Regions from separate parts of the Aestuariimicrobium sp. T2.26MG-19.2B genome, predicted to be linked through region 1. Evidence: predicted binding sites of a transcription regulator. Region 1 holds the regulator's gene; the other holds the start of a gene.
The links. The regulator HrcA, encoded in region 1, represses chaperone genes, less so after heat shock. The targets are predictions, from matches to a motif close to TTGGCACTCGNNNNNNNCGAGTGCCAA.
Positions count from the first base shown of each region.

Region 2: a site for HrcA is predicted at 2,331-2,357, ahead of groES (co-chaperone GroES). Genes of this name have one in related genera too.

Region 1 covers NZ_CATNLW010000002.1:696,260-701,651, reverse strand. The annotation lists gene QQZ11_RS13085 (ATP-binding cassette domain-containing protein) at 1-1,287, opposite strand, end outside; gene QQZ11_RS13080 (MBL fold metallo-hydrolase) at 1,353-2,255, opposite strand; gene hrcA (heat-inducible transcriptional repressor HrcA) at 2,329-3,345, shown strand; gene dnaJ (molecular chaperone DnaJ) at 3,374-4,570, shown strand; gene QQZ11_RS13065 (16S rRNA (uracil(1498)-N(3))-methyltransferase) at 4,567-5,304, shown strand; gene tgt (tRNA guanosine(34) transglycosylase Tgt) at 5,301-5,392, shown strand, end outside.
Region 2 covers NZ_CATNLW010000001.1:1,959,256-1,964,647, forward strand. The annotation lists gene QQZ11_RS08675 (energy-coupling factor transporter transmembrane component T family protein) at 1-445, shown strand, start outside; gene QQZ11_RS08680 (biotin transporter BioY) at 508-1,146, shown strand; gene QQZ11_RS08685 (energy-coupling factor ABC transporter ATP-binding protein) at 1,143-1,817, shown strand; gene QQZ11_RS08690 (globin domain-containing protein) at 1,796-2,254, opposite strand; gene groES (co-chaperone GroES) at 2,496-2,792, shown strand; gene groL (chaperonin GroEL) at 2,804-4,402, shown strand; gene guaB (IMP dehydrogenase) at 4,592-5,392, shown strand, end outside.

The DNA of each region.
Region 1 (5,392 bases):
GGCGAGCGTGCCCGCGAGGATCTCGGTGCGTTGGGTGACCACACCCACCTGGCGGCGAAGGTTCTGCAGATCCAGGTCGAGCACGTCCACACCGCCCAGCAGCACCATGCCGGGGCTGGGTTCCACCGCCCTCGAGATCAGCGAGGCGAGGGTTGACTTGCCCGATCCGGAGCGTCCCACGAGCGCGAGGGTCTGGCCCGCAGGCACGTGCAGGTCGATGTCGCGCAGCGCGAACGTGCCCTCGTCATAGGCGAAGGTGAGATGGCGGAACTCGAGGTCGACCTCGTCGGACTCGATCTGGCGACCACCCACGGGCTCGGGCTGCAGGGCCATCATCTGCCGCAGCCGTGCGACGGCACCCAGCCCGGCCTGGATGTCGGGCATCTGCTCGGCGACGAACCCCACCACGCCCACGAACTGGGTGGTGATCAGGAACAGGGTGACCAGCTGGGCCACCGAGGTGTGGCCCCGGGTGGCCATCGTCGCGCCGATCACCGCCACGGCCGCGAGCAGCGCGTTGAGCAGGATGATGCCGCGCAGCAGGATCTTCTTCTCCAGGTCGAGCACGGCCTTGAACTTGCGGTGCACGTCGGCCGAGAGCTGCGCGAGTCGGCGGATGGCGAACGACTGACCCAGGCTGGTGCGCAGGTCGTCCCGACCCGCGATGCCCTCCTCGAGGGCGGCGGCATGGTCGGTCCACGCGGCCTCCTCGACGATCTTGCGTTCCTGGATGGGCTTGAGCAGTGAGCGCATGCCCAGCCAGGTGAGCGCCGCGAAGCCGGGGAACATGAACCAGGCCGGCCACCACGTGAGTCCGGCGATGATCCACATCGGCACGGCCCCGAAGAGGGCACGCAGCACCATCCACGACTGCCAGCGCATCAGGTTGCCGACCTCGCGGGTGTCGTCGTCGACACGGTCGAGCACCTCACCGACGGCCTGCTCGCCGAGGTGGGCCAGCGGCTGGTTGAGGGCAGCATCGAGGAGGTCTCGACGAAGCCCGCCCTCGACCCGGTCGATCTCGCCGAACCACAGGTATCGACCGGACATGTCGAGGATCGAGCCGCCGATCATGGCGATGGCGAGCCAGCGGACGACCTGCCAGCTGGGCTGCTGGGCCACCTGGCCGGCGAAGACATTGCCGAGGACCATCGCGAGCGAGCCGATGGCGAGCACGATCAGCGCCACGGTGTTCACCGGCGTGACGAGGCGCCGCCAGTCGACGGTGCGGGTGGTGGAATCGGTGACGATCGCCGCGATGGGCGCGGTGCTGGTGCTGGTGCTCATGGCGCCGACCAGCCTAGGTCCAGGGACTGACGAATTGCGCGCCAATTATCGCTGGACGGTCCTCCTCAGAGGCGTCCCAGCAGCGGCAGGGAGGTGCGGGGCTCGAGGCCCTTGGCAGCCAGTTCGGCATAGGCCAGGGGAAGGGCGGTGCGGATCGTCCGAGCTGAGTACGGCCAGTCCCACTGAGAGGCCCCCGGGTGGGGTCGTCCGTCGATCTCCGGGGTGTCGAGTGCCTCGAGGGCCTGATCGAGTCTGATGCCCCGACCGACGAGTTGTTCGGCCTGGCCGTAGATGGTCGAGACGTTGGCGCGCTGCTCGAAGACGACCTGCTTGTCGACGACGGAACCGTGGCCGGGCACGAAACGGGTCGAGTCCAGGGTGGCGCCCAGCATGCCGTCGAGGGTGGCGGCCCAGGTCTCGACGGTGCTGTCGGGCCCGAAACTGGGTTCGGCGCCGACCTCGACGAGGTCTCCGGTGAACACGACGTCCCGCTCGGGCAGGTGCACCACCAGGTCGCCCTGGGTGTGACCACGCCCGTGGTGGATGATCTCTGCCCTGGCCCCGCCCAGGTCGATCGCCTTCACCATGGCGACGGTCGTCGTGGCGGCCGCCAGGCCCTCCGGGACGGCGGGTGTCGGCTCGCCAGGGCCGTCAGGAACCTCACGCCCATCGCCTGTGGGCAGGTGCGCGGACTCGTGCGCGATCGAGACCACCTCGGACCCGAAGCCGGCCAACCCCCAGAAGTGGTCGAAGTGGTCGTGCGTGACAACCACGTGCGTGACGGGTCGTCCGGCATGTTCGGCGGCGGATGCGGCGATCATCGCGCCCTGCTCGGGCGAGGATCCGGTGTCGACCACCAGTACGGCGCGGTCGCCGACCACGAGCCCGATGTTGACCGAGGCGGGCTCCGCCACGGCGACCCAGACGCGGTCGGCCACGGGCTGCCACTGACCCAGAGAGAACTCCATGTCCGCGAGCCTAGCGTTACACTGGCACTCGGCCTGGCGGAGTGCCAGCGCCACCGGCCGGCAGGAGGTGACCATGGACGACCGCAAACTCGAGGTGCTCCGCGCCATCGTCACCGACTACGTCGAGTCGCGCGAGCCAGTCGGGTCGAAGGCCCTGGTGGATCGCCACCAGCTCAACGTCTCGCCCGCCACCGTGCGCAACGACATGGCGGTGCTGGAGGAGGAGGGCTACATCACGCAGCCCCACACCAGCGCCGGACGAATCCCCACCGACAAGGGCTATCGCATCTTCGTCGACCGCTTGGCCAGCATCAAGCCGCTGTCGGCGGCCGAACGGCGAGCCATCCAGACGTTCCTCTCCGGTGCGGTCGACGTCGACGACATCGTGCTGAGGACGGTGCGCCTGCTGGCGCAGATCACCCAGCAGGTGGCGATCGTGCAGTACCCGGCGTCGAACTCGGCGATCGTCCGCCACGTCGAACTCGTCAGCCTCACCGTTGACCGGGTGATGGTGGTGCTGATCACGTCGACCGGGCGTATCGAGCAGCAGGTGATCGAGCTGCCTGATCACGACGAGGCCCTGTTGGCGCGGTTGCGCGAGAAGCTGAACGGCAGCATCGTCGGCCTCGCCACCTCGCAGGCCGCCCAGCAGTTGACGGCCCTCTTGGCCGACATCTCACCCGACGACGCCATGCCCGCGGCCGCCCTCGTGGCCACGGTGCTCGAACTGTTGGCCGTCGACCGGGCCTCGGCCCGCGTGGCGGTCGCCGGAGTGCCATACCTCACCCGTTTCACCGACCAGTTCGAGAGCACCGTCAAGCCGGTGCTCGAGGCGCTCGAGGAGCAGGTGGTGTTGCTCCGCCTGCTTGGTGAGACAGTGCAGGGCCACGAGATCGGGGTGAGGATCGGGCACGAGAACTCCGTCGAACAGCTGCGTTCGACGTCCATGGTGGCCAGCGCCTACGGCCCACAGGCCTCGGCATGGGCCAGCCTCGGGGTCGTCGGCCCCACCCGCATGGACTACCCCCAGACGATGGCCTCGGTGAGTGCCGTCGCGCGATATCTCGGCCGTTTCCTGTCAGAAGGTTGACCAACCCCAGAAGGATGTCCCAACGCAGATGAGCCCCTCCCAGACCGACTACTACGAGGTTCTCGGCGTCGCCCGCGACGCCACCCCCGAGCAGATCAAGAAGGCCTATCGCCGGATGGCGATGAAGGTGCATCCCGACGTCGCAGCCGATGCCGATTCGGCAGAGAAGTTCAAGCAGGTGCAAGAGGCCTACGAGGTGTTGCACGACCCGAACAAGCGGGCCGTCTACGACCGCGGCGGAGACCCGATGGGGTCGGGTTTCAGCGGCTTCGGCGGCGGCCAGGGGTTCGACGGGTTCGGCGGCAACTTCGGTGGTGCCGGGTTCGACTTCACCAACCTGGTCGACGCCATGTTCGGGGCCCAGTCCTCGAGAGGACCCCGCAGCCGGGTGCGGCGTGGTCAGGACGCGCTGGTGCGCGCCCAGCTGACCCTCGCCGAGGCGGCCTTCGGTCTCACCAAGCCGATCAGCATCGACACGGCGGTCGTCTGCCCCACCTGTGCCGGCAAGGGTTCCGAGGACGGCCAGGAGCCGGTCACCTGCACCGTCTGTGACGGGCACGGCGAGATCACCCAGATCCAGCGATCCTTCCTCGGCGACATCCGCACCTCCCAGGCCTGCCCCAACTGCCGCGGCTTCGGCTCGATCATCGCCCATCCCTGCACCGAGTGCTCGGGGGAGGGTCGGGTCCGGCACAAGCGCACCATCAACGTGAAGATCCCCGCCGGGGTCAAGTCGGGCAACCGCATCCACCTCGAGGCTCAGGGTGAGGTGGGTCCCGGTGGTGGCCAGGCCGGTGACCTCTACGTCGAACTGATCGTGGCCAACCACGAGACCTTCACCCGCGAGGACGACAACCTCGAGACGGTGATCCGGGTACCGATGACCGCCGCCGCGCTGGGCACCACGGTGCAGATCGCCACCCTGGAATCCGAACGCGAGGAGACCGACGAGGCCGACCGCTGGGTCGACGTCGAGATCCCCACCGGTACCCAGTCGGGCACGCGGTTGGTGGTCGAGGGACGCGGCGTGCCCAACCTTCGCAGCGGACGACGGGGCGAACTCGGTGTCACCCTGCTGGTGCAGACCCCCACCAAGCTCGACGACGAGCAGCGAGAACTGCTGCTCCGACTGGCCGAACTGCGCGACGAGACCTCGGTGGTGCCCAAGATGACCAAGCACGGCAAGGGAGTCTTCGGACGCCTGAAGGAAGCCTTCGGCGGATGACCGACGCGCTCTTCCTCGGGGAGATCGACGGCGCGGTTCCCGGCTCGGTGGTCGAACTGACCGGCGACGAGGGACGCCACGCGGCCGTGGTCAAGCGGATCCGGGTGGGGGAGTCGGTACTCGTCTCCGACGGCCGGGGACGCGCCGTCCACGGCCCGGTGGTCGAGGTCACCAAGCAGGGGATCCGGATGCGGGTGGACGAGGTGCTCAGCTCCGCGGAGGGCTCCCTCCGCTTCCGGGCGGTGCAGGCCCTGGCCAAGGGCGACCGCAGCGACCTGGCGGTCGAACTGCTCACCGAGATCGGCTGTTCCGAGATCGTTGCCTGGCAGTCGCACCGGTCGATCGTCCGGTGGGACGCCAAGGCCGACAAGGGACTGGCCAAGTGGGCGGCCACCGCCCGTGAGGCCACCAAGCAGTCCCGTCGGTTCCGCGTGCCCGTGGTCGATCGACTGGTGACGACTCCCCAGCTGGTGAAGCAGGTGGTGGCCGACGAGGGCCTGGTGCTGGTGCTGCACGAGGACGCCACCGAACCGCTCAGTTCGCTCGACCTGCCCCACTCCGGCACGGTGACCGTGGTGGTCGGGCCCGAGGGCGGCATCGCCCCCGAGGAACTGCTGCAGCTGACCGAGGCGGGGGCTCGTCCGGTCGTCATCAGCGACGGAGTGCTCCGCTCCTCGACGGCGGCCGCCATCGCCGTCACCCAGCTGCAGACCCTGGCCGCGGTGCGGCCGTGAGCGAGTTCGGCTTCGTGCCCGATGCCGTGCTCGACAACGGGCTCGGGCGGGCCGGGGTGATCCACACCCCACACGGACAGATCGAGAC
Region 2 (5,392 bases), on a different contig from region 1:
GCTGGCGATGGTGGCACTCATCGTGCTGGCCCAGGGATTCCTGGGTGACTGGACGACGGCTGCCCAGGTCGGGCTGAGGGTGCTGGCGGTCGTCCTGCTGGCCAATCTGGTCACGTTGAGCACCGCCCAGACGGCACTGGTCGACGCGGTGGTGTGGGCCGCTGGGCCGCTTCGACGGGTCGGGGTCGATCCCGACCGCATCGGGCTGATGATCGCACTGGTCTTCCGGTTCATCCCGGTGATCGCCGAGGAGGCCTCGAAAGTGCGGGAGGCCCACGCCGCACGAGGGGTCCGTCCGGGTCTGTTCGGCCTCGGGGTGTCGTACCTGGCACCCCTGGTGATCCGGACCTTGAGGATGGCCGACGGGCTGGGTGAGGCGCTCGAGGTGAGGGGCGTGGGCACCCGCCCTGCACCACCGGACCGACCTGCTAAGGTGCCGTTTTGAACGCTGTTCAAACCGCGGAGCTGAGTGCCTCAGTCCTTCGCGACGACCTGGAAGGAACCCCGATGCGCGCCAAGGACCTCGCCCTGATCGCCCTGTTCACCGCCCTGATGTGCGTGCTGGGTCTGGCCCCGCGCATCCAGTTGCCCCTGCTACCCGCCCCGTTCACCACCCAGACCCTCGGCGTGATGCTTGCCGGCGGGATCCTGGGCTGGAAGCGGGGGACCCTGTCGATGCTGCTGTTCGTGCTGCTGGTCGCCATCGGTGCCCCCGTGCTGGTGGGTGGCCTCGGCGGCTTCGGCATGCTGCTGGGCCCTACCGGCGGCTTCATCTGGGCCTACCCGTTGGGTGCACTGGTCACCGGCCTGCTCGTGGAGCGGTGGTGGATCCGGTTGAACGCGGTGTCGGCCTTCATCGCCTGCTTCGTGGGTGGAGCGCTGGCTGTCTACGTCATCGGTCAGCCATGGCTGATCGTCGCGTCGGCCAAACTGACGCTGGCGCAAGGGTGGTGGAGTTGGGTGGTCTACCTGCCCGGAGACATCCTCAAGGCGGTCGTGGCGGCGCTGGTGATCATCACCGTCAAGCGCGCCTACCCCCTGATCACCCCACGCGTCGGTCGCCCGATCACGGATGACCCCGCCGCTGGTCACCCCACCGGTGATCAGCCCGGGCTGAAGACGCTGGGCGGCGACCCGCGACTGTGATCGAATTCGACCGGGTGAGCTTCTCCTACCCGCAGCGCCCCGTGCTGCGGGAGGTCTCGCTCTCCCTGTCGGAGAAGCGCATCGGCATCATCGGGGGCAATGGCTCGGGCAAGTCCACCCTCGCCCGGTTGGTGAACGGACTGGTGGTACCCACCCGGGGCACGGTGGCGGTCAACGGCCATGACACCCGTCGAGACCTCGACCGGGTCCGCCGCACGGTGGGGTTCGTCTTCCAGGACCCCGACCTGCAGATCATCATGCCCACCGTCGCAGAAGACCTGGCCTTCAGTCTGCGGCCCCTGAAGCTGCCCAAGGCAGAGGTGGCCCGACTGGTGGAGGCACAACTCGACAGGCATGGGCTGCTCGCCCACCGTGACCATCCCGCCCACCTGCTGTCGGGTGGGCAGAAGCAACTCCTGGCCATCGCGTCCGTGCTGATCACCGGGCCTTCAGTGCTGGTGATGGACGAGCCCACAACGCTGCTCGACCTGCGCAACCGGCGGGCGGTGATGCGTCTGGTCGAGGGCCTGCCGCAGCAGGTGCTGCTGGTCACCCACGACCTCGAGACGCTCGAGGGTTTCGACCGGGTGGTTGTCATCGACGACGGACGAGTCGTGGCCGACGCCAGCCCTGCCGAGGCCATCGGCGCCTATCGGGCACTGGTCGGCTGAAGGCCGTCCCAGCCCCAATGGGGCAGTGGTTCGTTCGAGGAGGGGTCGTGACCGGTGGGATGCCCGGCCATCAGGACCGTGGCCCAGTGCCAGTAGTCGCGCAGCACCGGCTGCACCTCGGCAGGGATGCCGGCGTCGACGAGCGCCTCGGCGAAGCAGGCCTCGCCGCGGCGGTCCATCTCGACGTGCTCGCCCTCGCCCGAGTGCAGGGTCACCACCTCGGAGTGGCTGCCCAGGTGATCGGAGAACTCCGTCGGGCCACCCCAGGCCTCGGTCAGGTAGGCGGCGAGGCGTTCGGTGTGGTCGGCGCGGAAGCCATGACTGAAGGCGTGACTGACGACCTCGTCGGCCATCACGCGCTCGTGCCACGCCCGGGCGAGCCGCAGCACCGCTGCGGCGCCACCCGCGGCCTCGAAGATCGTCGGCTCCCGGTGCATGCGCCCGAGTCTGCCACCGGTCATCGTCCGTGGCTCGGATTTGCACGACACGGGGTTCGGATTCGTCGGCCCGGATTTGGCACTCGGGTTGAAGGAGTGCCAGCCCGGTACTAAGTTGGTCTCTGGCACTCGCCCCGGGTGAGTGCCAGATTTGGACGGGACGACACCGCGACGACGCCCCGGCCGAGACCTTTTGACTGAAGCCGTAGCACCCGCTACCACCACCAGAAAGGGGTTTGACGTGGCAACCACGATCAAGCCGCTCGAGGACCGCGTCCTCGTTCAGCCTCTCGACGCCGAGCAGCAGACCGCCTCCGGCCTGTACATCCCCGACACCGCCAAGGAGAAGCCCCAGGAGGGCAAGGTCGTGGCCACCGGCCCCGGCCGCATCGACGACTCGGGCAACCGCGTGCCCCTCGACCTCGCCGAGGGCGACGTCGTCATCTTCTCCAAGTACGGCGGCACCGAGGTCAAGTACGACGGCCAGGAGTACCTGCTCCTGAACGCCCGCGACATTCTCGCTGTCGTCAGCAAGTGAGCTGAGCGTTCATGCCCAAGATTCTGAAGTTCGATGAGGAAGCACGCCGCGCGCTTGAGCGCGGGGTCGACATCCTCGCCAACACCGTCAAGGTGACCCTGGGCCCCAAGGGCCGATACGTCGTGCTCGACAAGAAGTGGGGCGCGCCCACCATCACCAACGATGGTGTCACCGTGGCCCGCGAGGTCGATCTCGAGGACCCCTACGAGAATTTGGGTGCCCAGCTGGCCAAGGAGGTCGCCACCAAGACGAACGACGTCGCAGGTGACGGCACCACCACGGCCACCGTGCTGGCCCAGGCGCTCGTGCACGAGGGCCTGCGAGCGGTCGCCTCCGGCGCCAACCCGATCGGCCTCAAGCGTGGTATCGACAAGGCCGTGGAGGCCCTGATCACCGAGCTGCGCAGCGTCTCCAGTGCGGTCGAGACCGCCACCGACATGGCGTCGGTGGCCACCATCAGCTCGCGCGACGAGCAGATCGGTGAGCTGATCGCCGAGGCCTTCGACAAGGTCGGCAAGGACGGCGTCATCACGGTCGACGAGTCCAACACCTTCGGTACGGAACTCGAGTTCACCGAAGGCATGCAGTTCGACAAGGGCTATCTGTCGCCCTACTTCGTGACCGATGCCGATCGCATGGAGGCGGTGCTCGAGGATCCCTACATCCTCATCCACTCCGGCAAGATCAGCTCGATGAACGACCTGCTGCCGTTGCTCGAGAAGGTCATCGCGGCCCACGGCACCCTGTTCATCGTGGCCGAGGACGTCGACGGCGAGGCGCTGTCGACCCTGGTCGTGAACAAGATCCGTGGGACGTTCACCTCGGTGGCCGTCAAGGCCCCCGCGTTCGGTGATCGCCGCAAGGCCATGCTCGAGGACATCTCGATCCTGACCGGTGGTCAGGTGATCGCCCCCGAGGTCGGCCTCAAGCTCGACCAGGTGGGTCTGGAGGTGCTCGGCCGCGCTCGTCGCGTGGTGGTCACCAAGGACAACACCACCATCGTCGATGGCTCCGGTTCGTCCGAGGAGGTCGCGGGCCGGGTCGCCCAGCTGCGCGCCGAGATCGAGCGCACCGACTCCGACTGGGACCGCGAGAAGCTGCAGGAGCGCGTGGCCAAGCTGGCCGGCGGTGTCTGCGTGATCAAGGTCGGCGCCGCCACCGAGGTGGAGCTGAAGGAGAAGAAGCACCGTATCGAGGACGCCGTCTCGGCCACTCGTGCGGCCATCGAGGAGGGCATCGTCGCCGGTGGCGGCGCGGCCCTCGTCCACGCCTCGAAGGTGCTGGTCGGTGGTCTGGGTCTGGAGGGTGACGAGAAGACCGGCGTGCACATCGTTGCCAAGGCGGTGGTCGAGCCGCTGCGCTGGATCGCCGAGAACGGTGGCGAGCAGGGCTACGTCATCGTCTCGAAGGTCGCCGAGCTCGAGGCCAACTACGGCTTCAACGGCAGGACCGGCGAGTACCAGAACCTCGTCGAGGCCGGGGTCATCGACCCGGTGAAGGTGACCCGTTCGGCCCTGGCCAACGCCGCCTCCATCGCGGGGCTGTTGCTCACCACCGAGACGCTGGTCGTCGAGAAGCCCGAGGACGAGGAAGACGCCCACCAGCACTGAGCTGGAGCGGAAACCGAACCCGTGCCACAGCGACCCCTGCCCTTCCCGGGCGGGGGTCGCTGTGCGTTCGGATGTGATCCACTCGTCGGCGGTGCACCATCCCGGGCACGGTCGGTCGCGGCGGCCGTGCGCGGATAGACTGACCCGGTCCTCCCTCCTGAAAGGCGCGCAGTGACCGTTCCCGCAGACCTGTCCCCGGCCGGTGTTCCCCTGGCCTTCGAGGCCCTCGGACTGACCTTCGATGACGTGCTGCTGCAGCCCGTCGCCTCCGACGTGATTCCCTCGCAGGTCGACACCTCGGCGCACATCTCGCGCCGGATCGAGCTCAAGATCCCCCTGGTCAGCTCCGCGATGGACACCGTCACCGAGACCCGGATGGCCGTCGCCATGGCCCGGCAGGGCGGCATCGGCATCCTGCACCGCAACCTCTCCATCGAGGACCAGGCCGCCATGGTCGACCAGGTCAAGCGGTCCGAGGCAGGCATGGTCGACGAGCCGATCACCATCACCCCCGACGCCACCCTGCGCGAGGCCGACGAACTGTGCGGCCGCTACCGCATCTCGGGTGTGCCCGTGGTGAACTCCAGCCTCGAACTGCTGGGCATCGTCACCAACCGCGACATGCGCTTCGAGGAGGACGGCTCACGCCTCGTCCGCGACGTCATGACCCGCATGCCGCTGGTCACCGCCAAGGTGGGAGTGACCTCGGACGAGGCCCTCAAACTGCTCGCCCAGCACAAGATCGAGAAGTTGCCCATCGTCGACGACCAGAACCGTCTGCGGGGACTGATCACGCTCAAGGACTACGTGAAGTCCGACCGCTACCCGTTGGCCAGCAAGGACCCGCACGGACGCCTCCGCGTGGGCGCGGCCATCGGCTTCTGGGGCGACTCGTGGGAGCGCGCCATGGCCCTGGTCGAGGAGGGCGTCGACCTGCTCGTGGTCGACACCGCCCACGGGCACTCCCAGGGCGTGGTCGACATGATCAAG